Regions from separate parts of the Streptomyces sp. NPDC051172 genome, predicted to be linked through region 3. Evidence: riboswitches for the same ligand, from Rfam matches in the RefSeq annotation. Region 3 holds a riboswitch; each other region holds the start of a gene.
What was found. Region 3 has a riboswitch for thiamine pyrophosphate ahead of thiC (phosphomethylpyrimidine synthase ThiC). Riboswitches for the same ligand answer to the same signal wherever they lie in the genome.
Positions count from the first base shown of each region.

Region 1: it holds a riboswitch for thiamine pyrophosphate, as region 3 does, so the genes downstream of both, AB0N07_RS04505 (thiamine ABC transporter substrate-binding protein) here and thiC (phosphomethylpyrimidine synthase ThiC) in region 3, are expected to answer to the same signal.
Region 2: it holds a riboswitch for thiamine pyrophosphate, as region 3 does, so the genes downstream of both, thiO (glycine oxidase ThiO) here and thiC (phosphomethylpyrimidine synthase ThiC) in region 3, are expected to answer to the same signal.

Region 1 covers NZ_JBFBBE010000005.1:92,287-99,988, forward strand. Annotated here, with positions in the region: gene frr (ribosome recycling factor) at 1-376, shown strand, start outside; gene AB0N07_RS04490 (phosphatidate cytidylyltransferase) at 376-1,512, shown strand; gene AB0N07_RS04495 (SRPBCC family protein) at 1,666-2,115, shown strand; gene rlmN (23S rRNA (adenine(2503)-C(2))-methyltransferase RlmN) at 2,216-3,322, shown strand; TPP riboswitch at 3,346-3,453, shown strand; gene AB0N07_RS04505 (thiamine ABC transporter substrate-binding protein) at 3,541-4,617, shown strand; gene AB0N07_RS04510 (iron ABC transporter permease) at 4,662-6,263, shown strand; gene AB0N07_RS04515 (ABC transporter ATP-binding protein) at 6,264-7,283, shown strand; gene AB0N07_RS04520 (maleylpyruvate isomerase family mycothiol-dependent enzyme) at 7,309-7,702, shown strand, end outside.
Region 2 covers NZ_JBFBBE010000039.1:42,226-49,927, forward strand. Annotated here, with positions in the region: gene AB0N07_RS23695 (deoxyribonuclease IV) at 1-264, opposite strand, end outside; gene pknB (Stk1 family PASTA domain-containing Ser/Thr kinase) at 299-2,227, opposite strand; gene AB0N07_RS23705 (thiazole synthase) at 2,346-3,140, opposite strand; gene thiS (sulfur carrier protein ThiS) at 3,143-3,343, opposite strand; gene thiO (glycine oxidase ThiO) at 3,340-4,494, opposite strand; TPP riboswitch at 4,492-4,603, opposite strand; gene AB0N07_RS23720 (hypothetical protein) at 4,657-5,007, shown strand; gene AB0N07_RS23725 (FAD-dependent oxidoreductase) at 5,040-6,281, shown strand; gene AB0N07_RS23730 (Rv2175c family DNA-binding protein) at 6,374-6,745, shown strand; gene thiE (thiamine phosphate synthase) at 6,905-7,561, shown strand.
Region 3 covers NZ_JBFBBE010000015.1:82,541-90,242, forward strand. Annotated here, with positions in the region: gene AB0N07_RS12005 (SsgA family sporulation/cell division regulator) at 26-463, shown strand; gene AB0N07_RS12010 (YibE/F family protein) at 607-2,091, opposite strand; TPP riboswitch at 2,163-2,352, shown strand; gene thiC (phosphomethylpyrimidine synthase ThiC) at 2,345-4,165, shown strand; gene AB0N07_RS12020 (hypothetical protein) at 4,789-5,115, shown strand; gene AB0N07_RS12025 (hypothetical protein) at 5,355-6,224, opposite strand; gene AB0N07_RS12030 (metallophosphoesterase) at 6,418-7,500, opposite strand; gene AB0N07_RS12035 (LacI family DNA-binding transcriptional regulator) at 7,702-7,702, opposite strand, start outside.

The DNA of each region.
Region 1 (7,702 bases), on a different contig from region 3:
GCCGCGCATGGCGGTAGTGACCCCGTTCGACAAGACGGCGCTGCGCAACATCGAGCAGGCCATTCGCGACTCCGACCTGGGCGTCAACCCGAGCAACGACGGCAACATCATCCGGGTGGTGTTCCCGGAGCTCACCGAGGAGCGCCGTCGCGACTACATCAAGGTCGCCAAGGGCAAGGCCGAGGACGCGCGCGTGTCCATCCGCTCCGTGCGCCGCAAGGCCAAGGACGCCATCGACAAGCTGATCAAGGACGGCGAGGTCGGCGAGGACGAGGGCCGCCGTGCGGAGAAGGAACTCGACGACGCCACCCACAAGTACGTGGCCCAGGTGGACGAGCTTTTGAAGCACAAGGAAGCGGAGCTGCTCGAGGTCTGATGAACGACTCTTCCTGGGGAACGCCGCCCCACACCGGGTCGCAGGCGGGGTACTGGGGGCCGTCCGACCAGGGACCTGTCCAGGGGGCTGCCCCTGCGGGTCCCGCGTACGATGCGCCCAAGGCGCAGCAGACTCGCCCCATGCCCATCGTGCCCGAGGTACCCGCGTACGGCGGTGACCAGGATGACGACCGGGGGGCCGCTCGGCTGAGCGGCCCCTTGTTCCGCGACGAACCCCCTCAGTCGCCGCCCTACCCGGCGGCGCAGCAGAATCCGGAGCCCATGCCCGACGCCCCGCAGCCGGCGCCCCGCCCGCAGAAGAAGAGCGCGGGCCGTGACCTGGGCGCGGCCATAGGGGTCGGTGTCGCGCTCGGTGTGGTGATCGTCGCGTCGTTGTTCATCGTCAAGGCCGTGTTCGTCGGTGTGGTCGCGGTCGCCGTCGTGGTCGGTCTGTGGGAGCTGACCAGCCGTCTCCAGGAGCGCAAGGGCATCAAGGCGCCCCTGGTCCCGCTGGCACTCGGCGGCGGAGCGATGGTCGTCGCGGGTTACGTGCGGGGCGCCGAGGGCGCGTGGGTCGCCATGGCACTCACGGCGCTCGCCGTCCTCGTATGGCGCATGACGGAACCGCCGGAGGGCTACCTCAAGGACGTCACGGCGGGTGTCTTCGCGGCCTTCTACGTTCCCTTCCTGGCGACGTTCGTGGCGCTGATGCTGACGGCCGAGGACGGCCCGTGGCGTGTGCTGACCTTCCTGCTGCTGACGGTGGTCAGCGACACGGGCGCGTACGCCGTCGGCTGGCGTTTCGGGAGCCACAAGCTCGCCCCGCGCATCAGCCCCGGCAAGACCCGCGAGGGCCTGCTCGGCGCGGTCACGTTCGCGATGGTGGCGGGCGCGCTGTGCATGCAGTTCCTGATCGACGACGGCGCCTGGTGGCAGGGCCTGATCCTCGGCGTCGCGGTCGCGGCCAGCGCCACTCTGGGCGACCTCGGTGAGTCGATGATCAAACGGGACCTGGGCATCAAGGACATGGGCACGCTGCTGCCGGGGCACGGCGGCATCATGGACCGGCTGGACTCGCTGCTGCCGACTGCGCCGGTGGTGTGGCTGCTGATGGTGCTGTTCGTGGGGTCCGGCTGACCGGCCCGTGACGCGTGGAGCCCCTGCCCTTCCGAGGGCGGGGGCTCCAGGCTTCGGGAGGGCTTTCCGGACGATGGCGCACCGGTCGGCCGAGTGGGACGATTCCGATGTAAGCCCTCAAAGGGGATCTCCCGAACCCGAAGCGGAGGCGCCATGTCCACCATCCATGAGGAGTTCGACGTGGACTGCCGTCCTGAGGACGCCTGGGCGTACATCATCGACCCCTCCCACATGCCGGAGTGGCAGCTCAGCGCGGTCGCCGCCGAACAGCTCGACGACCACCCCTTCGGACTCGGATCCCGGGTCCGGGTCACCCGGCACGTAGGCGCCCGCGACATTCCGATGACCATGGAGTGCACCCAGTACGAACCGCAGCGCTCCTGGACCGTACGCGGGATCGACGGCCCTGTCAGGGGCAACTTCCACGGCGAGATCACGCCCCTCGACGACGGCCGCCGTACTCACGTGACCATGGACCTGGACTTCGAGGGACGCGGCCTCGGCAGGATCCTGCTCCCGCTGGTCGTCCGCCAGCAGGTCCGCAAGGAGATGCCGCGCAACGAGCAGTTGCTCAAGGACAAGCTGGAGCACACCACCACCTAGGCAGGCCTTGTTGCTGTCGCCGGTCTCCCGGAGGCTTCACTTTCACCCGCATTCTTGGTGGAGCGGGCCACACCATTGGATCTGCGACACTGGTACAGCCATGCCTAAGCCCGGAGAACTCACTTTCGTCGCCCCCCGTGGAGCCAAGAAGCCGCCGCGGCATCTTGCCGATCTCACGCCCGCCGAGCGCAAGGAAGCGGTGGCCGAGATCGGCGAGAAGCCGTTTCGTGCCAAGCAGCTGTCGCAGCACTACTTCGCGCGGTATGCGCACGACCCGGCGGAGTGGACCGACATCCCGGCCGGTTCGCGCGGCAAGCTGCAGGAGGCGCTGCTTCCCGAGCTGATGACGGTCGTACGGCATCTGTCGACCGACCAGGGGACGACGCGCAAGACCTTGTGGCGGCTGTTCGACGGGACGCTCGTCGAGTCGGTGCTGATGCGCTACCCGGACCGGGTGACCATGTGCATCAGCTCACAGGCCGGCTGCGGGATGAACTGCCCGTTCTGTGCCACCGGGCAGGCCGGGCTCGACCGGAATCTGTCCACCGCCGAGATCGTGCACCAGATCGTCGACGGGATGCGGGCTCTCAGGGACGGAGAGGTGCCTGGAGGGCCCGCGCGGCTGTCCAACATCGTCTTCATGGGGATGGGTGAGCCGCTCGCCAACTACAAGCGGGTCGTCGGGGCCGTACGGGCCCTCACCGACCCCGCTCCCGACGGGCTCGGGCTCTCCCAGCGCGGCATCACCGTCTCGACCGTCGGCCTCGTCCCGGCCATCCACCGGTTCGCCGACGAGGGCTTCAAGTGCCGGCTCGCCATCTCGCTGCACGCGCCGGACGACGAGCTGCGCGACACCCTCGTCCCCGTCAACACCCGGTGGAAGGTGCGCGAGGTCCTCGACGCCGGCTTCGAGTACGTCGAGAAGAGCGGGCGGCGGCTGTCGATCGAGTACGCGCTGATCCGGGACATCAACGACCAGGCGTGGCGCGGTGACCGGCTCGGACGGCTGCTCCGCGGCAAGCCCGTGCACGTCAACCTCATCCCGCTGAACCCGACCCCCGGCTCGAAGTGGACGGCGTCCCGGCCCGAGGACGAGAAGGCCTTCGTCGAGGCCATCGCCGCGCATGGTGTGCCGGTGACCGTCCGGGACACCCGTGGGCAGGAGATCGACGGGGCCTGCGGTCAGCTCGCGGCCACCGAGCGGTAGCCTGAGCCGGTACGTACATCTTCATATTCCGACAGGGGAGCGCCACAGCGCTGAGAGTGCGGCAACCGGGCCGCAGACCCTCTGAACCTTGCCCAGGTCATTCTGGGTAGGAAGTTCGGTCTTCACTCGAGCTGTTGCGCCCTGCCCGGAAGCCGGTGGAATGCTCCGGCGCTTCCGGGCAGGGCCGCGTCTCTTCCTGGTCAGCCAGGAGGAATTCAGTGCACACCAAGACGTTCGTGGCCGCCGCGGTCGGCCTCGGCCTGATCACGCTGTCCGCGTGCGGGTCCTCGGCCGGCAGTGGAGGCTCGGCGGACTCCAGGACCGTGACCCTCGTCAGCCACGACTCGTGGGCCGTCTCGAAGAACGTTCTCGCGGACTTCGAGAAGCAGTCCGGATACAAGGTCAAGGTCCTCAAGAGCGGCGACGCCGGGCAGGCCGTCAACAAGGCCATCCTCACCAAGGACAACCCGCAGGGCGACGTCTTCTTCGGCGTCGACAACACCCTGCTCTCGCGGGCGCTCGACAACGGGCTGTTCCAGTCGTACGAGGCGAAGGGCGCAGACCGGATCCAGGCGCAGTACCGGGTCGACCAGGCACGGCACCGGGTCACACCGATCGACTCCGGTGACATCTGCGTCAACTACGACAAGGCGTACTTCAGCAAGCACAAGCTGGCACCGCCCCAGACGCTCGACGATCTCGTCAAGCCCGCGTACAAGAACCTGCTCGTCACCGAGAACGCCTCCACCTCCTCGCCCGGCCTCGGCTTCCTGCTCGGCACGGCCGCCAAGTACGGCGACACCGGCTGGCAGGGCTACTGGAAGAAGCTCAAGGCGAACGGCGTGAAGGTCGTCGACGGCTGGGAGCAGGCCTACAACGAGGAGTTCTCCGGGTCCGCGGGCGGCAAGAAGGCCAAGGCGGACCGGCCGCTCGTCGTCTCCTACGCCTCCTCGCCGCCCGCCGAGGTCATCTACGGCGACCCGAAGCCGAAGACCGCGCCGATCGGAACGTCGTACGGCACCTGCTTCCGGCAGATCGAGTACGCCGGGCTGCTCAGCAACGCCGGGAACACCAAGGGTGGGAAGGCGTTCATCGACTTCCTGGTGGGCAAGGAGTTCCAGGAGGACATGCCGCTCAACATGTTCGTCTACCCGGTGATCGAGGGCGCCAAGGTGCCGCCGGAGTTCGTGAAGTACGGGCAGCCGGCCAAGGACCCCGAGACCATGGCCCCGACGAAGATCGCCGCCAACCGTGACCAGTGGGTCAAGTCGTGGACGTCACTCGTACTGAAGTAGCCGTCCGCCAAAGGCGGACGGGGAGCGCGGTGCGGCTCGGTCTGATGGCCGTGCCGGTCGCGTTCTTCGCCGCCTTCTTCGCCTGGCCCGTCGCCGCGATCGTGGCGCGCGGGCTCAAGGTCGACGGGTCGTGGCAGTTCGGGCGGATCGCGGACGTCGTCACGCAGTCCGACATCCGGCACGTCCTGTGGTTCACCACCTGGCAGGCGCTCGCCTCCACCGCGCTCACGCTGCTGGTCGCGCTCCCCGGCGCGTATGTCTTCGCGCGCCTCGACTTCCCCGGCAAGCAGGTGCTGCGCGCCGTCGTCACCGTCCCGTTCGTGCTGCCGACGGTCGTGGTGGGTACGGCGTTCCTGGCGCTGGTCGGGCGCGGGGGACTGCTCGACGAGCTGTGGGGCGTACGGCTGGACACCACCGTCTGGGCCATCCTGCTGGCGCATGTCTTCTTCAACTACGCCGTGGTCGTACGGACCGTAGGCGGCCTGTGGGGGCAGCTCGACCCACGGCAGGAGGAGGCGGCGCGGATGCTGGGCGCGTCCCCGTTCAGGGCCTGGCGGAAGGTGACCCTGCCGGCGCTCGCGCCCGCCGTGGCCGCCGCCGCGCTGATGGTCTTCCTGTTCACCTTCACCTCCTTCGGCGTGGTGCAGATCCTCGGCGGCCCGACCTTCTCCACCCTCGAAGTGGAGATCTACCGGCAGACCTCGGAGATCTTCGACCTGTCCACCGCCGCCGTGCTCACGATCGTCCAGTTCGCCGCCGTCGGCGCGATCCTCGCCGTGCACGCCTGGACCGTACGGCGGCGGGAGACAGCCCTGCGGCTCGTGGACGCGAACGTCACGGCGCGGCGGCCGCGCGGGGCCGGGCAGTGGGCGCTGCTGGCCGGAGTCCTCGCCACCGTCCTCGTGCTGCTCGTGCTGCCGCCGGCCGTGCTGGTGCAGCGCTCCCTGGGCGCCTCGGGCTTCGGCTACTACCGGGCGCTGACCCACGACGACGGCGGGACCTTCCTCGTGCCGCCGATCCAGGCCGTCGGCAACTCGCTCCAGTACGCCCTCGCCGCGACCGCCATCGCCGTGGCGATCGGCGGTCTGGCCGCCGCGGCGCTCGCGCGCCGGGACGCGGGCCGACTGGTCCGTGGCTTCGACGCACTGCTGATGCTGCCCCTGGGCGTCTCCGCCGTGACCGTCGGCTTCGGCTTCCTGATCGCGCTCGACAAGCCGCCGCTGAATCTGCGCAGTTCATGGATTCTGGTGCCGCTCGCGCAGGCGCTGGTGGGCGCCCCCTTCGTCGTACGGACCATGCTGCCGGTGCTGCGGGCCGTGGACGCGCGGCTCAGGGAGGCGGCGGCCGTGCTCGGCGCGTCGCCGTGGCGGGTGTGGCGGGAGGTCGACCTGCCGATGGTGCGGCGGGCGCTGCTGGTCGCGGCCGGGTTCGCGTTCGCGGTGTCACTGGGGGAGTTCGGGGCGACCGTGTTCATCGCGCGGCCGGACAACCCGACGCTGCCGGTCGCCGTGGCCCGGCTGCTCGGCCGGCCGGGCGACCTCAACTACGGGCAGGCGATGGCCCTTTCGACGATTCTGATGGTGGTGTGCGCGGTGGCGCTGCTGGTCCTGGAGCGGCTGCGCACCGACCGGAGCGGGGAGTTCTAGATGCTGCTGAGCCTTGAGGACGCGACCGTGCGGTTCGGCGGGCGGGCCGTGCTCGACACCGTCGGCCTCGATGTCGCCGAACACGAGATCGTGTGCGTGCTCGGGCCCAGCGGCAGCGGCAAGTCGACGCTCCTGAGGGCGGTTGCCGGGCTCCAGCCTCTGTCCATCGGGCGGGTGCTGCTCGACGGGCGGGACCAGTCGGGGGTGCCCGCGCACAAGCGGCAGGTGGGCCTGATGTTCCAGGACCATCAGCTCTTCCCGCAGCGGGACGTGGGCGGGAACGTCGCCTTCGGGCTGCGGATGCTCGGTGCCACGCGCCCTCGACAGGACGAGCGGGTACGGGAGTTGCTCGACCTCGTCGGGCTGCCGGGTGCCGCACGCCGGGCTGTCGCCTCGCTCTCCGGCGGTGAGCAGCAGCGCGTCGCGCTGGCCCGCGCGCTGGCGCCCCGGCCGCGGCTGCTGATGCTGGACGAGCCGCTCGGCCAGCTCGACCGCTCGCTGCGGGAGCGGCTGGTCGTCGAACTCCGGGAACTCTTCGGCCGGCTGGGGACCACCGTCCTCGCTGTGACGCACGACCAGGGCGAGGCCTTCGCGCTCGCCGACCGGGTCGTGGTGATGCGGGACGGGCGGATCGCCCAGTCCGGTACGCCACTGGAGGTGTGGCAGCGTCCCGCGGACGAGTTCGTGGCCCGCTTCCTCGGCTTCGACAACGTGGTCGATGGAATGGTGAGCGGCGAGGCCGCGGACACCCCCTGGGGCAAGCTGCCGGTGCCGCAGGACGCCCCGCAGGGGACGCGCACACTGCTCGTGCGGCCCGCCGGTGTCCGGCTCGTGCCGGCCGACGAGGGCCTGCGCTGCACCGTGGCGGCACGCACCTTCAAGGGCACCCATGTCGCCGTACAGGTGCAGCCGGAGGAGGCGCCGCGGCTCGAGGCGGCGGTGGCGCTGCGGGAGGCGCCGGAGGTCGGGGAGACGGTCGGGGTGGAGTTCGACGCGGCCGAAATCGTGGTGCTCGGCTGAGGGGTCCGCGCATAGGGTGCGCGGGATGACACTTCCTACGCATGATCGCTACTGCGACGAGATCGCCCATCAGGTGGAGCAGTTGAGGGCGGTGGTGACGAGCGGCGCCGATCTGACCGCGACCGTGCCGACCTGCCCGGACTGGACCCTGGAGATGCTCGTCCTGCACATGGGCGGAGCCCTGCGCTGGTCCGGGACGCTGGTCCGGAAACGGGCCGAGGAGAACGTCCCTGACGAGGAGATTCCGCGCGGCGACGGCCCCGAGACCCCGGGGGACGCCGAAGCCCTCGACGCCTGGCTGGCGGAGGCCGGGGAGCTGGCGGTGGGCGCCCTGCGCGAGGCTGGGCCCGACGCGAAGGTGTGGTCCTGGTCCGCGATCCACACGTCCGGCTTCTGGGCACGCCGTATGGCGCACGAGA
Region 2 (7,702 bases), on a different contig from region 3:
CACGGTCGCCTCGGTGTGCGAGCCGAAGTTGATCAGGTACGGGGCGTGGACGTACGCCGGGATCGACTCGGCCGCGCACACCTCGCGGAACTCCTCGTCCTGCCGCGGATTGCCGGCGGGCGTGGCCCAGCCGCGCGGGTTGGCGACGAATACCTGCACCGTCTCGGCCTTCAGGTCGTGGGCGTAGGACAGACCGACGGAGTGGAGACCACCGGCGACGGGGACATGGCCGCCGACGGGGTTGCGGGACTGCTGACTCTTCACCCGTTCAGGGTGTCATGCGCTGCGACCTGCTCCGTCACCGGATCTTGATGGTGATCGTCGACCCCTTGGGTGCCGTGTCCCCGCCCTTGACGGACTGGTTCTTGACGGTGTCGCCGAACAGGCCGAGCAGACCGCGGTCCTCCTCGACCTTGAAGCCGGCGCCCTCCAGGGCCTTGTGCGCGTCGTCCACACTGTCGCCGGTGACGTCCGGGACCTCGACCATCTCCGGGCCCTTGGACAGCGTCAGCGTCACCGTGTCACCGTCGGCGGCCTGGCTGTCGCCCGCGGGCGTCTGCGCCGCGACCTGGCCCTTGTCGTACTCGGAGTTGATCTGTGCGGAGGCGACCTTCACCGTCAGGCCGGCGCCCTCCAGGCCGGACTTGGCGGAAGCCAGGTCCTCGCCTGTGACGTCCGGGACGTCCACCGGGCTGCCCCTGCTGACGACCAGGGCGATCGCCGCACCCGCGTGCCGCTTGGTGCCCGCCTCGGGGGTCGTGGAGATCACCGAGCCCTTGGGGACGTCTTGGCTGAACTGCCGGGTGACCATGCCCGGCTCCAGCCCGCTCTTCTTCAGCTGCGCCGTCGCCTCGGCCAGCGTCCGCGCCGACACGTCGGGTACCTGCACGGTCTCCGGGCCGTCGGAGATGGTGAGGGCCACCGACCTGTTGTCACGGATGCGGGTGCCGGGCGCGGGGTCCGAGCTGATGACCGTGCCCCGCTGCACCGTGTCGCTGTACGCGTGCCTGACCGCGCCGAGGTCGAGGCCCGCCTTCTGCAGTTGCCGGGTGGCCTGCGTCTGGGTCTTCGCCAGCAGCGGCGGGACCTTGGTGAACTGGCCGGAGTTGATGTACCACACGCCCGTGCCGACCCCGAGGATCAGCAGTACGGCGACGACGACCGCGAGCGGGCCGCGCCGTGAGCGCGCGGTGCCACGGCGCTGCGGCGGCAGCGGCGGAGGCGTCTCCAGGCGGCTGGTGCGGTGCAGCCGGTCCGCGTCCTCGTTGACCGGCAGCAGGCGCGGCACAGTCAGCGCGCGCGGGATCACGCTCGTACGGTCCTCGGAGATGCTCCGGTGATCCGCGGCGAAGGCCTGCGGCGGCCGCGCGTCCAGCTGGTCCGTGCTGAGCGCGGCGCGCACCTCGCGGGCCTGCGCGAGCAGCGCCACCGCGTCCTGCGGGCGCAGGTCGGGGGTGCGGGCGGTCGCCGACGCGACCAGCTCGTCCAGCCGGTACGCCAGCCCCGGCACGGCGGCCGACGGCGGCGGGACGTCCTCGTGGATGTGCTTGTACAGGACGGTGGCCGGGGAGTCCCCGTCGTGCGGCCGGCCGCCGGTCAGCATCTCGTACAGGACAACACCGCACGCGTACACGTCCACCCGGGGGTCGGCCGTGCCCTGCTCTATCTGCTCGGGAGCCAGGTAGGAGACGGTGCCGAGGACGGTGCCGGTGGTGTTGGTGACCGTGTCCACGGACCGCACCAGCCCGAAGTCGGCGACCTTGACCCGGCCGTCGTCCCCTATCAGCACGTTCTCCGGCTTCATGTCTCGGTGCACGAACCCGGCGCGGTGCGCGGCGCCGAGCGCGGCGAGCACCGGCTCCAGGATGTCCAGGGCGGCGCGCGGCTGCAGCGCCCCGCGCTCGCGCAGCACGTCACGCAGGGTGCACCCGGCGACGTACTCCATGGCGAGGTAGACGTACGACCCGTCGGTGCCCTGGTCGAAGACCTGCACCACGTTCGGGTGCGCGAGCCTTGCGACCGACTTCGCCTCGCGGATGAACCGGTCGACGAAGGTGCCGTCGGCTGCGAGCGTCGGGTGCATCACCTTGAGCGCGAGCACGCGGTCGAGGCGGGTGTCCAGGGCCCGGTAGACCGTGGCCATCCCGCCGACCGCGATCCGCGCGTCCACGCGATAGCGCCCGTCGAGCACCTGCCCGACCAGAGGGTCCTGAAGGGTCGTATCCACGCAGGTGAGTGTACGAGCCGTGACTGACAGGGCTCCCGGTTCGGGTGAGATCGGGGCGGGACTGCAGCCGAGCTGTGACGGACGTCGCACCGACTTCCGGATCTTGTCGAACGCGAGTTCAGAACGCGGGGCGTTCGGGATCCAGGTGCGCGCGCCCCTCGTGCGGCGAGGACGCCTCCGCGAAATGGCGGCGCGGGATGCGGCCCGCCCGGTACGCGAGCCTGCCCGCCTCCACGGCGTGCTTCATGGCCTCGGCCATCAGCTGCGGCTCCTGCGCCCGCGTCACCGCTGAGGCAAGCATCACACCCGCACACCCCAGCTCCATCGCGAGCGCCGCGTCCGAGGCCGTACCGGCGCCCGCGTCCAGAATCACAGGCACGCGCGCGTGCTCGGTGATCAGCTGGAAGTTGTGCGGGTTGCGGATGCCGAGCCCGGAACCGATGGGCGAGCCGAGCGGCATGATCGCCGCGCAGCCGACGTCCTCCAGCCTGCGCGCGAGAACCGGGTCGTCGTTGGTGTACGGCAGCACCGTGAATCCGTCGTCGACCAGGGTCTCCGCCGCGTCCAGCAGCTCGATCGGGTCCGGCAGCAGGGTGCGCTCGTCGGCGATCACCTCAAGCTTGATCAGTTCGGTGCCGAGCGCCTCACGCGCGAGGCGGGCGGTCAGCACGGCCTCCCCGGCGGTGAAGCAGCCCGCCGTGTTCGGCAGCACCCGGATGCCGAGCTTCTCCAGGACGGACAGCACCGAGCCGTGCACCGAGGGGTCCACGCGCCGCATCGCGACCGTCGTCAGCTCCGTGCCGGACGCCACCAGCGCCCGCTCGAGGACGTCGAGGCTGGGGGCACCGCCGGTGCCCATGATCAGACGGGACGTGAAGGACGTACCGCCGATGACAAAGGGGTCGTCGGCCATGGTCAGCCTCCTTGGACGGCGGTGAGGACCTCGACGCGGTCCCCCTCGCAGAGGGACGTCGACGGCCACTGCGCGCGCGGGACGACGGTTTCGTTCAGGGCGGCGGCCACTCCGGAGGGAGCCGGGGTCAGCGCGCGTACGACGGTGTCGAGAGCCGTGCCGGAGGCGAATTCCCTGGGCTCTCCGTTGACGGAGATGTTCATGCGGGCTGCTCCAGGAGCGCGAAACGCTTGGGAGTGAACGGGCGTGCCTCGTCCGGGAGTTCACCCGTGGTCAGGGCGTGCGCCATGGCGTCGCCGGTGACCGGGGTGAGCAGCACGCCGTTGCGGTAGTGGCCGGTGGCCAGCAGCAGACCGGGCAGTTCGGTCGGGCCGAGCAGAGGCGCGTTGTCCGGGGAGCCGGGGCGCAGTCCGGCCCGCGTCTCCGTCAGCGGCAGCTCGGTGATCCCGGGGACCAGCTCGTGCGCGTCGCGCAGCAGCTCGTACACGCCGCCCGCGGTGACCGTCGTGTCCCAGCCCAGCTCCTCGCTGGTCGCTCCGACGACCAGCTCGCCGTTCTCGCGCGGCACCAGGTAGACATGGCTGCCGCGGACGACGGCGCGTACCGTGCGGCTCAGGAACGGCGCGTACCGCTTCGGCACGGTCAGCCGCAGCACCTGCCCCTTCACGGGGCGTACGGGCGGCAGCACGTCGTCCGGGACGCCCGGCAGCCGTCCGCTGAGGCTGCCGGCGGCCAGCACCACCTGGCCCGCGCCCAACTCGGCGCCGTCGGTCGTGGTGACGCCGCAGGCCCGGTCCCGTACGACGTGGAACCGCTCGGCCCACGCCCGGTGGAACACGACTCCGGCCCGCTCGCACGCGGCCACCAGCGCGCGTGCCAGCCGCCGCGGGTCGATCTGGTGGTCGCCGTCCACCCGCAGGCCGCCGCGCACGCCCGGTGCGAGCATCGGCTCCAGGCGCCGGCATTCGCGCCCCGACAGCCACTCCGACTCAAGGCCCGACTCCCGCTGCAGGGCGTGCAGTTCGCGCAGATGGGCGCGGTCGTCGGCGTCCAGGGCGACGGCGAGCGTGCCGCACCGGCGGTAGCCGAGGTCCTGGCCGGTGAGGTCGGTGAGCTCGGCCGCGAAGCCCGGGTAGCGGCGGGCGGACTCCAGGTTGAGGCCGAGCAGGGTCTGCTCGCCGTAGTGCAGTTCCGTGACCGCGGCCAGCATCCCGGCGGCCACCTGAGCGGCCCCGCCGCCCGGTTCGGGGTCCACGACGGCCGTGGCGAAGCCGCGCTGCGCGGCCCGCCAGGCCGTGACCAGGCCGATGATCCCGCCCCCGATGACGAGGACGTCTGACGTACGTGACGACATGGGCGTCCAGCCCCTCCCTTCGCCGGCATGACCCGGATCAGGTTCGTACGGTCGGAGGCCGCCAGCCTCCCTCTCAGCCCGGTGCGTCCGGGCTCCCGCGAGTGCTTGTACGTTGGCCACCCTAGCCCGACCCGCCGTGCCTCTGTAAGGGAGCCTTCCGTCATGCCCCGCTCGCTGGACGGCCTCGTCCTCGCCCCCGTCGCCGACCAGGCCCCAGGTCAGGTGGGTACCCGGACCCGGTTCACGTACCACGAGCAGGGCGGCGAGATCTGGGCCGAGTACGCGGGCGGCGACGTCGTGCGCGGGCATCTCGTGGGTACTCGGTCAGGTGACCGTCTGGACTTCCGGTACGTACAGCTCAAGCACGACGGGACGACGTCCTCGGGGCACTGCGTCTCGGCTGTCGTGGAGCTGCCGGACGGGCGTATGCGACTGGAGGAGACCTGGGACTGGGAGTCGCAGTCGGGCAGCGGGACCAGTGTTGTGGAGCAGGTCACTGAGCACGACTCCTGACTGACAAATAGTCAGTTGTCTATGGTGATCAGGTGAGCGAGCAGACGCGGGAAGAGAGCACGTCACCGGGGCGGCGCGTGGCCGTCGTCGGCGCGGGCATGGCCGGTGTCCAGACCGCGGTCGCCCTGCGCGAACAGGGCTTCACCGGCACCGTGACGGTGATCGGCGCCGAACCCCATCAGCCCTACGACCGGCCGCCGCTGTCCAAGGCCGTCCTGCTCGGCAAGTCCGAGGGCTCCGCCTTCGACGTCGACTTCGAGGCGCTCGGCATCGAACTGCGGCTGGGGTGCGAGGTGCTCGGCGTGCGCCCCGGCGAGCACGAGCTGGACACCGAGGCCGGGCCGGTGCGGTACGACGTCCTGGTCCTTGCGACCGGCGCGGAACCGGTCACGCTGCCGGGCACCGAGGGCGTGCCCGGGGTGCATCTGCTGCGCACCCTGGACGACGCCGAGCGGCTGCGGCCCGTGCTCGCCAGGCAACACGACATCGTGGTCGTCGGCGCGGGCTGGATCGGCGCGGAGTTCGCCACCGCCGCGCGCGAGGCGGGCTGCGCGGTCACCGTCGTCGAGGCCGCCGACCGGCCGCTCGCCGGGGCGCTGCCCGCCGAGGTGGCCGCACCGATGGCCGCCTGGTACGCCGACGCGGGCGCCGAACTGCGCACGCACGCGCGCGTGGCGTACATCGAGCCCGGCGCGGTCGTCCTCGACGACGGCTCCCGGCTGCCCGCGGGCGCCGTGGTGGTCGGCATCGGCGCGCGCCCCGCCACGGCCTGGCTGACCGGCGCGGGCATCGAGCTCGGCGCGCACCGCGAAGTCGTCGCCGACGCCCACCTGCGCACCTCGGCACCGGACATCTTCGCGGTCGGCGACTGCGCCTCCTTCTCTTCGGGACGGTACGACGAGCGTCTGCTGGTCCACCACTGGGACAACGCCCTGCAGGGCCCGCGCACGGTGGCCGCGAACATCATCGGCGAGGCCACCGGAGAGCCCCCCGCGGTCTACGACCCGGTCCCGTACTTCTGGTCCGAGCAGTTCGGCCGCTTCGTCCAGTACGCCGGCCATCACACCGCCGCCGACACGACCCTGTGGCGCGGCGACCCCTCGGGCCCCGCCTGGTCCGTCTGCTGGCTGCGCGAGAGCCGCCTGGTCGCCCTGCTGGCGGTCGGCAGGCCGAGGGACCTGGCGCAGGGCAGACGGCTGATCGAGGCGGGCGCCGCGATGGACCCGGAGCTGCTGGTGGACCCGGCGCGGCCCATGAAGACGGCCACGGCGTAGTACCCGGACGGCGGCCCCGACGGGACGGCGAAACCCCCAGGTCGGACGGTTCTGGCTTCCGACTGTCAGTGCGGGATGGCAGGCTTGAGTCCGTGACCGAGATTGACGCAAAGATCGATGCTCTCGTCCCCGCCTGGCTCACCCTCCCCGACATCGCAGAGATGCTCGATGTCGAGGTGACGCGTGTGCGGCAGCTGGTCAAGGAGGGCCAGCTCATCGCCGTACGCCGAGGTGAGAACCGAGCGCTGCACGTGCCCGCCGCATTCATCGACGAGGCCGAGCAGAAGGTCGTCAAGGGCCTGACCGGCACCCTGACGCTCCTGAGGGACGACGGCTTCACCGACGAAGAGATGATCGAGTGGCTCTTCACCCCCGACGACAGCCTGCCCGGCACCCCCGCGCAGGCACTGAGCGAGAATCGCGGTACGGAGGTGAAGCGCCGGGCCCAGGCGCTCGCCGTCTGATCCGAACAGGCTGAACCGAACACCGTCCGGCGTACGGGCCGAGGTCCGCGCAGGCAGGGCCGCGGCCGTGGTTCACTGCGGCCCGCAGAAACCGACGGCCACGGCCGGCCGCAGCCCGTACGCCGCCGACCAGGAACGACACCCACGGGGGACCCTCGTATGCCCGACACCGCCGCTGCCGCACGCGCCGAGCTCGCCGACGCCCGCGTCTACCTGTGCACGGACGCCCGCAGGCGCCAGGGTGACCTGCCGGAGTTCCTGGACGCCGTCCTGGCGGGCGGGGTCGACATCGTGCAGTTGCGCGACAAGGGCATGGAGGCCGCCGAGGAGCTGGAGCACCTGAAGGTCTTCGCCGACGCCTGCGCCCGTCACGGCAAGCTCCTCGCCGTCAACGACCGCGCGGACGTGGCGCACGCCGCCGGTGCCGACGTGCTCCACCTCGGCCAGGGCGACCTCCCGGTCCCCGCGGCCCGCGCGATCCTCGGCGAGGACGTCCTCATCGGCCGCTCCACCCATGCCGAGTCCGAAGCCGCGGCGGCCGCCGTCCAGGAGGGCGTCGACTACTTCTGCACCGGCCCCTGCTGGCCGACCCCCACCAAGCCCGGCCGCCACGCCCCCGGTCTCGACCTGGTCCGCCACACCGCCTCCCTCGGCACCGAGCGCCCCTGGTTCGCCATCGGCGGCATCGACCTGGGCAACCTCGACGAGGTACTCGAGGCCGGCGCACACCGTGTCGTGGTCGTCCGCGCGATCACGGAGGCCGACGATCCGGGCGTGGCGGCGCAGGAGTTCGCCAAGCGGCTGCGAAGCGTGTGACGCAGGCCCGGTCGGAGTTCGACATCCAGCGGATTGTCCGATGGGCGTCAGAAGGATTGTCCGATGGAAATCAGGCAGGTTGTCCGACAGAACGTGCGGCAGCTTGTCGGACGGAATGCCTGACGGCTTGTCCGAAGAATG
Region 3 (7,702 bases):
TCGGCTTCACATGACGGGGTAGGCGATGCGCGAGTCCGTACAGGCAGAGGTCATGATGAGCTTTCTCGTGTCCGAGGAGCTCTCCTTCCGCATCCCGGTGGAGCTGCGCTACGAGAGCTGTGATCCCTATGCCGTGAGGCTGACCTTCCACCTGCCCGGCGATGCGCCGGTGACCTGGGCGTTCGGTCGTGAGCTGCTCATCGACGGGGTGTGCCGGCCGTGCGGGGAAGGAGATGTGCGCGTCTCACCCGCCGAACCGGACTCCCTGGCAGAGGTCCTGATCCGACTTCAGGTCGGCCGCGACCAGGCGCTGTTCCGTGCGTCCACGGCGTCGCTCATCGCGTTCCTCGACCGCACCGACAAGCTGGTGCCACTCGGCCAGGAGGGTTCCCTCGCCGACTTCGACGCCCACCTCGACGAGGCCCTGGACCGCATCCTGGCGGAGGAGCAGAGCGCGGGCTGAGACGGGCGGCGAGGGTCGGCCGGAACGCTTCTGCGTGAGATGCGGAGGACGCAGTAACGCTTCTCCATGTCTTCATGTGCACGCGCGCCTGGAGTCTGTATCGCCCCAACCGTCCGTTCACGCGTGCCCGAGTCGCCTTCGCCTCACCGCTTGCGCCGTCGGCCCCGTCCCGTGCGCGCCACAGCAGGTGCTGCGCCCACCGTGCCCGCCGCCTGCTCCCGGCCCGGACGGTCGGCGGCGACCACCAGTGCCGCGAGCAGCGTCGTGACCGGCACCGAGGCGACCAGGCCGATCGAGCCCACCAGCGTGCGTACGATCTCCTCCGCCACCAGTTCGCTGTTGGCGACCGTCCCCACACTGCTCTGTGCGATGGAGAAGAGCAGCAGCAGGGGCAGCGCGGCGCCCGCGTAGGCGAGGACGAGAGTGTTGACGACGGATGCGATGTGGTCGCGGCCGATGCGGATGCCCGCCCGGTACAGCCCCCGCCAGCCCATCGACGGATTCGCCTCGTGCAGCTCCCAGACCGCCGACGTCTGGGTGACCGTCACGTCGTCGAGGACACCGAGCGAACCGATGATGACGCCGGCCAGCAGCAGGCCGCTCATGTCGATCGACGGGTACAGGCCGTGGATCAGACCGGTGTTGTCGTCCGTGTTGCCGGTCAGGGCTGCCCAGCCGATGAACTCGGAGCCGAGCAGGCCGATCAGGACGAGCGAGAGCAGCGTGCCCAGCACCGCCACGGAGGTACGGGCCGACAGACCATGGCACATGTAGAGCGCGATCAGCATGATGGCGCTCGATCCGATCACCGCCACGAGCAGTGGATCCGAACCCTGCAGGATCGCGGGCAGGATGAAGAAGGTCAGCACCAGGAAGCTGACGGCCAGCGCGATCAGGGCCATCAGGCCGCGCATCCGGCCCACCACCACGACGGCGAGCGCGAAGATGCCGGCCAGCAGCGCCATGGGGAAGCGGCGGTTCACATCGGCGACCGAGTACTGAAGGTCCTTCGGAGCGGAGGGCTCGTAGGCTGCCACGACCTTCTCGCCCTCATGCAGCTGCCGTGACTGGTCCGGCTGCACGATCTCGGTGAACGTACGGCCCTTGTCCTTTCCGGAGTCGACGCGGATCGTCGCCTTCTTGCAGGTGCCCTTCGCCTGCTGCTGGGCGGAGGAGCCCTCGGCGGTGGAGGTGTCCCCCGTCGCAGTCTCACCCGAGGCGTTCACCGACTTGCAGCTCACGCTCACGACCTTGGCGACCGTCGCCTGCTGGGTCTGCCGGTCGAAACCCACACCGGTGCGTGCGTGAGGCGGGGCGCCGCCGGGCCACAGGACCACGAGCCCGACTGCCACGGCCGCGGTGAACGGGATGAGGATGGCGGCGATGACCTTGCGCAGGTGCTTGGAGACCGGAGCCGCGGGACCGTGGCTGTGCGAGTGACCGTGCCCGCCACCCGAACCATGGCCGTGTCCCGGCCCGTGCCCGCCACCTGCCTCGTGACCGTGCCCGGCGCCGGCCCCCGGCCCGTGCTGGTGTCCAGCCCCGGAACCATGGCGGCTGCCGTCTTCGGAGCGATGTCCGCGGGGCGGCTCCGGAGGGGGGTAGGAGGGCTGATGTGTCGTGGTCACCGCCAGATCATCGCAAGAACGACAGGGGCCCTCTGTTCAGCGCGCCCGAATTGACGCTAGCGTGGAGGCACCTTTGCACACGCGGGAGCTCGGAGCACCGGGCTGAGAGGGCGCTGACCTCCGTCCCAGCGATGTTTCACGTGGAACATCACCGAAGTCGAGTGATGTTCCCCACGAAACATCGACAGACGGAAACCGCTGCGTCGACCGCCGAACCTGTTACCGGGTAATGCCGGCGTAGGGAGTAGGTCTCATGACCAACAAGGACGCACGCACGCCTGCCTCCAGCCAGGACGAACAGCCCATTCAGGGCGAAAAGTCCCAGGAGGCCGGGAAGTCCATCGGCTGGCACAAGGCGTATGTCGAGGGCTCGCGCCCCGATCTGCGGGTGCCGGTCCGTCAGGTGCATCTCACCAACGGGCAGTCGGTCACGCTGTACGACACGTCGGGCCCGTACACCGATCCGCTCGTCGACACCGATGTGCGCAGGGGGCTCGCCCCGCTGCGCGAGAACTGGATCATCGCGCGCGGCGACACGGAGGAGTACGCGGGCCGTCCCGCCCGTCCCGAGGACGACGGGATCAAGCACACCTCTCCACGAGGTGGTCTGCGCAACCTCGACGCGGTTTTCCCGGGCCGGCCGCGCCAGCCGCGCCGCAGTCGCGACGGCAAGGCGGTCACGCAGCTCGCGTACGCCCGCCGCGGGGAGATCACGCCGGAGATGGAGTACGTGGCCATCCGGGAGAACGTCTCGCCCGAGGTGGTCCGCCAGGAGATCGAGGCGGGCCGCGCGGTACTGCCGGCCAACGTCAATCACCCGGAGATCGAGCCGATGATCATCGGCAAGCGGTTCCTGGTGAAGGTCAACGCCAACATCGGCAACTCCGCGGTGACGTCCTCCATCGAGGAGGAGGTCGAGAAGATGACCTGGGCGTCCCGCTGGGGTGCCGACACGGTCATGGACCTCTCCACCGGCCGCAACATCCACACCACGCGTGAGTGGGTGCTGCGCAACTCCCCCGTCCCCATCGGCACGGTGCCGCTCTATCAGGCCCTGGAGAAGGTGGACGGCCGCGCCGAGGAGCTCACCTGGGAGATCTACAAGGACACCGTCATCGAGCAGGCCGAGCAGGGCGTGGACTACATGACGGTCCACGCGGGCGTCCGCCTGCCGTACGTCCCGCTCACCGCGAACCGCAAGACCGGCATCGTCTCGCGTGGCGGCTCCATCATGGCCGCGTGGTGCCTCGCGCACCACAAGGAGTCGTTCCTGTACGAGAACTTCGAGGAACTCTGCGAGATCCTCGCCGCCTACGACGTCACGTACTCGCTGGGCGACGGCCTCAGGCCCGGGTCGATCGCGGACGCCAACGACGAGGCGCAGTTCGCTGAGTTGCGCACGCTCGGGGAACTCAACCGGATCGCCAAGCGTTTCAACGTACAGACCATGATCGAGGGCCCGGGACACGTCCCGATGCACAAGATCAAGGAGAACATCGACCTTCAGCAGGAGATCTGCGATGAAGCTCCGTTCTATACGCTCGGCCCGCTGACCACGGACGTCGCGCCGGCGTACGACCACATCACCTCCGGCATAGGTGCCGCGATGATCGCGTGGTGGGGCACGGCCATGCTCTGCTATGTCACGCCCAAGGAACACCTGGGCCTGCCCAACCGTGACGACGTCAAGACCGGTGTCATCACCTACAAGATCGCCGCCCATGCGGCCGACCTCGCCAAGGGGCACCCCGGGGCGCAGGAATGGGACGACGCGCTGTCCGACGCCCGCTTCGAGTTCCGGTGGGAGGACCAGTTCAACCTCGCCCTGGACCCGGACACGGCACGGGAGTTCCACGACGAGACCCTCCCGGCGGAGCCGGCCAAGACCGCCCACTTCTGCTCGATGTGCGGGCCGAAGTTCTGCTCGATGAAGATCAGCCAAAGCATCACAGAGCGGTTCGGTGGTGGCGCTGTCGAGGGGGCGTCGCCGGAGGAGGTCGCGGAAGGCATGCTGCAGAAGTCCAAGGAGTTCGCTGCCAGCGGCAACAGGGTGTACCTGCCGATCGCGGACTGAGCGGCCACCTGTCGTCGGGCCCGTTGCTCATGGTGGGGCCCGGGTCCGGCGACGGCCGGGTGTACAGGCCGGCTCTTCGTGGGGAGCGGTCTGGTGCCTGGCGGTGGCTCTCATACGGTCACGGGCATGATGAGCATCGTCGTGGGCGAGCCGCGCAGGCTCGGAGTGCCCGGATCGGAGGCGAGGCTGCGGTTCGCGACCGAGCTCCAGGGACTGGGGTCGGCGCCGGGCCGCAGGTTGCTGGTCCTCGATGATGTTTCTGTTCCAGCGGCTGGAGGGCGCCAATCAGACGCTGTCGTCGGAGGGCATGCAGGAATGCCTCGCCGGTCGGGTCTCCGACCTGGACGACGGCATTCTGCTTGCGTTCGGATCCCTGCTGCCGGAAGGCAACTACCTGCCGTCGCTGATCCGTGTGGAGCCGCGGTTGATCACTCCGGGGCAGGAGGGCGACTACTTCAGCAATGAGCAAGTCGCCACCTGGGGACCCGACCAGTTCTGGGGTCTTCCGGAGCATCCCCGCACGCCGTACCACCGCACGTTCGAGACTGTGATCGACGAAGACGCTCACCTCTACGAGTTCGTCGTACCGATGGTTCCTCCCCCTGTGGAACGACCGGGAACGGGTGGCGGAGTACGCCGCGCGGATGATGCAAAGGGCGGTGCCGACGGCAGTCGCGGTGTCGACGCTGGATCGCTGTCAGCCTGCGGTGAGCCTTCAGTCGACCGACGAATACGAGCACTGGGGAGTGACGCATTTCCTGCTCGACGGCCATCACAAGCTGGAGGCGGCAGCCTCGGCCGGGCGTCCCGTGCAGCTCCTGTCGCTCTTGTCCTTGGACGATAGCCTGTCCGGTTCCGAGGATCACCGCAGGCTGGCAGGCCTGCGCTCACAACCTGGCCTGAGCCGGAGGCTCGGCCGGCCCGATGAGGGCACCGATCCAGCTCGATGAAGGCCGGCCAAGGCATCACAGAGCGGTTCGGCGGTGCTGTGATTGAAGGGGCGTCTCCCGAGGAGATCGCTGAAGGGGTCTTTCAGAAGTCGAGAGTGGCAGCTCCGACGTGGAGGACGGTCCGCTCTTCGGCCTGAGGTGCCGTAGGGCGGAGCCGTCGTTTCGCGATCGGTGTTCGGCTTGCGCTCCCCCTGCGGGCCTCGACGGGCCTTTCTGGTTCGGGGGGCGCAAGCCGACGGTTACTCCGGCTGGTGTTCCGGGCCTCCGAAATCCGGGCTGGTGTAGTCCGGGCTGGTGAAGCTCGGGCGCGGGCCGGGGGCCGAGCCGTCGTCCGGGCTGCTGAAGCCCGGCCGGCCGTAGCCGAGGTGGGGCATGCGGCCGGTCGACGTCGGCGGTGTGGCGGTGTGCAGCGCCGCGGCGGTGCCGGGGTCGGCGAGTGCCTCCCTGAGGAACGGCATGATGCCGCGCTCCAGGAGTGCTTCGCGCCAGGCTTCCCTGGCCAGGGCCACTTCCCCGCTCAGTTCGCCGTACGGTCCGGACTCGAGCGAGGGCTGGTTGCGCAGGGCGGTGAGCAGCAGCCCGACAGCGGCGACGAGGATCGCGGCCGCGGTCATGGCACCGAACACCCAACCGGCGGTGATCATGGTTTTGCCGAACACCTGTTTGGGTTCCAGTGACTTGATGATGTACCCGACGAGCAGGAAGATCACCGCAGCCGTTCCGGCGAGGACAGGGGTGAGGACGGCGGCGACGGCGACGGCGCCCGCGCCGGCCGGCTCGGCGGCCTCGCCGAGGGTGGTGGCGAGCCCCACCGCCGCCGCGCCCGGCTCCGCAGAGCCGGATTCACGGGTGGACGACGGGGTGGACGGCGCCGGCCGGCGCAGTTCCTCGCGAACCTTCACGTAGTGCTGGTACTCGGCCGCCGCTGCCACCGTGATGAGTGCGGTGGCGTTGAGCGCCATCGTGCGCAGCTGTTCGGGGTTGAGCCGCTTGCCGACAGCGGCCAGTTCCGGGCGGTTTGGGGCGGAGCGCAGCGCCTCATCGAGGACCCGCTCATACTCCTGGCGGTCCTCGCTCAGCAGGTGCTGCGGAACGCTGTTCATGTGCATCCCCCGATGCTCCGTAGGGCTTGGGGCTCGCATGCCAACGAGCCGTCGGGCAGAAACGGAGGGGAGCCTGCTACGGATAAGCCGATGGTAGAGCGGCGACGGCACACGGTGACAGGGGGTTTGAAGAAATTGGGCCCTGGCCTGCGCCGTTTATCGCGATTCCTTCATGGGGGGACGCCTGCCCTGTGAACGTTCAGATATCCAGCGGCAGTTGCTGGACCAGCAGCTTTCCGGCCATGGTCACTCCACCGTCCATCGCGATGGCGAGTCCCTCGGCGTAGACGTGCGGTCCTTCGACCACGGGCCCTGCGCTGTCCTCGCCCTCCTCGGAGCCGACCTCGCCCAGCAGATACGGAATGGGGCTGTGACCGTGAACAATCCGCGTGCCGCCGTACGTATCCAGCAGGGAGCGTACGGCGTCTGCACCGCCTTCGTCGCGGAAGGAGAACCGCTTGGTCAACTTGCGGAACAGATCCCAGCATTCGTCGGCGTCGTTGCGCGTGAGCGTTTCGCGGACCGTGTCGTTGACCGCCTCGATCGAGTCGCCGTAGTCGAGGTAGGCGGTGGTGTCCGAGTGGACGAGCAGATAGCCGTCGACCTCCTCGACTGCGTCGAGACGGGCCATCCACTGGAGGTGATGGTCCTGGAGACGGTCCATGTCGGTCTTCTGGCCGCCGTTGAGCAGCCAGGCCGCCTGAAAGGTGGCCGTGCCCGCGCCGGAGTTGACGGGGGTGTCGCCGAACCGCTTGGCGCCCAGCAGCAGCAGTTCGTGGTTGCCCATGAGCGCCTTGCAGTAGCCGCCGGCCGCGGCCGCCTCCGCGGACAGGCGCATCACGAGGTCGATGACGCCGATGCCGTCCGGGCCGCGGTCGGTGAAGTCGCCGAGGAACCACAGCCGGGAGGTGCCCGCGCACCAGTTGCCCGCGGCGTCGACGAGGCCCTGCTCCTGGAGGGCGGCCACCAACTCGTCGAGATAGCCGTGCACATCACCGACGACGTACAGCGGGCCTGCGCCGTCGGTCTGCTGCGGGATGGGGAGGGACGCGGGATCGACGGGCACCTGAAGCGTGTCACCGCGGTTGATGACCGGCAGGTCGCGCTGTGTCGGGGTGTACCCCTCCGGGTGGTCGGCCGGCTCCTCGACGGGTCTGGCGACATCGCCGGGGTGTGTGCTGTGGCCGTACGGACCGGTCTCGTGGACATACGCCGGTACCCGGAAGTCGCGCAACGTCGCCGTCCGCTCCGTCTCGGGTCCCTGACCGGCCCCCTGAGTCATCAGACCCCTCCACCATCGCGCCGCATCTGCACCGCTTCGGACTGCCTGGTCGCAGCGGCCCGCGGTGTCGTGGGCCCATCATAGGAATGCCGATCGCGCCATGTGATGACCCAGGGGTGGTGAATCGGAGGAAGAGTCCAGTTCACCGCGGCTTTCGCCCCGATTGGGCAGGGCTTCGACCGCCTGCTGACGGCCTTGGTTC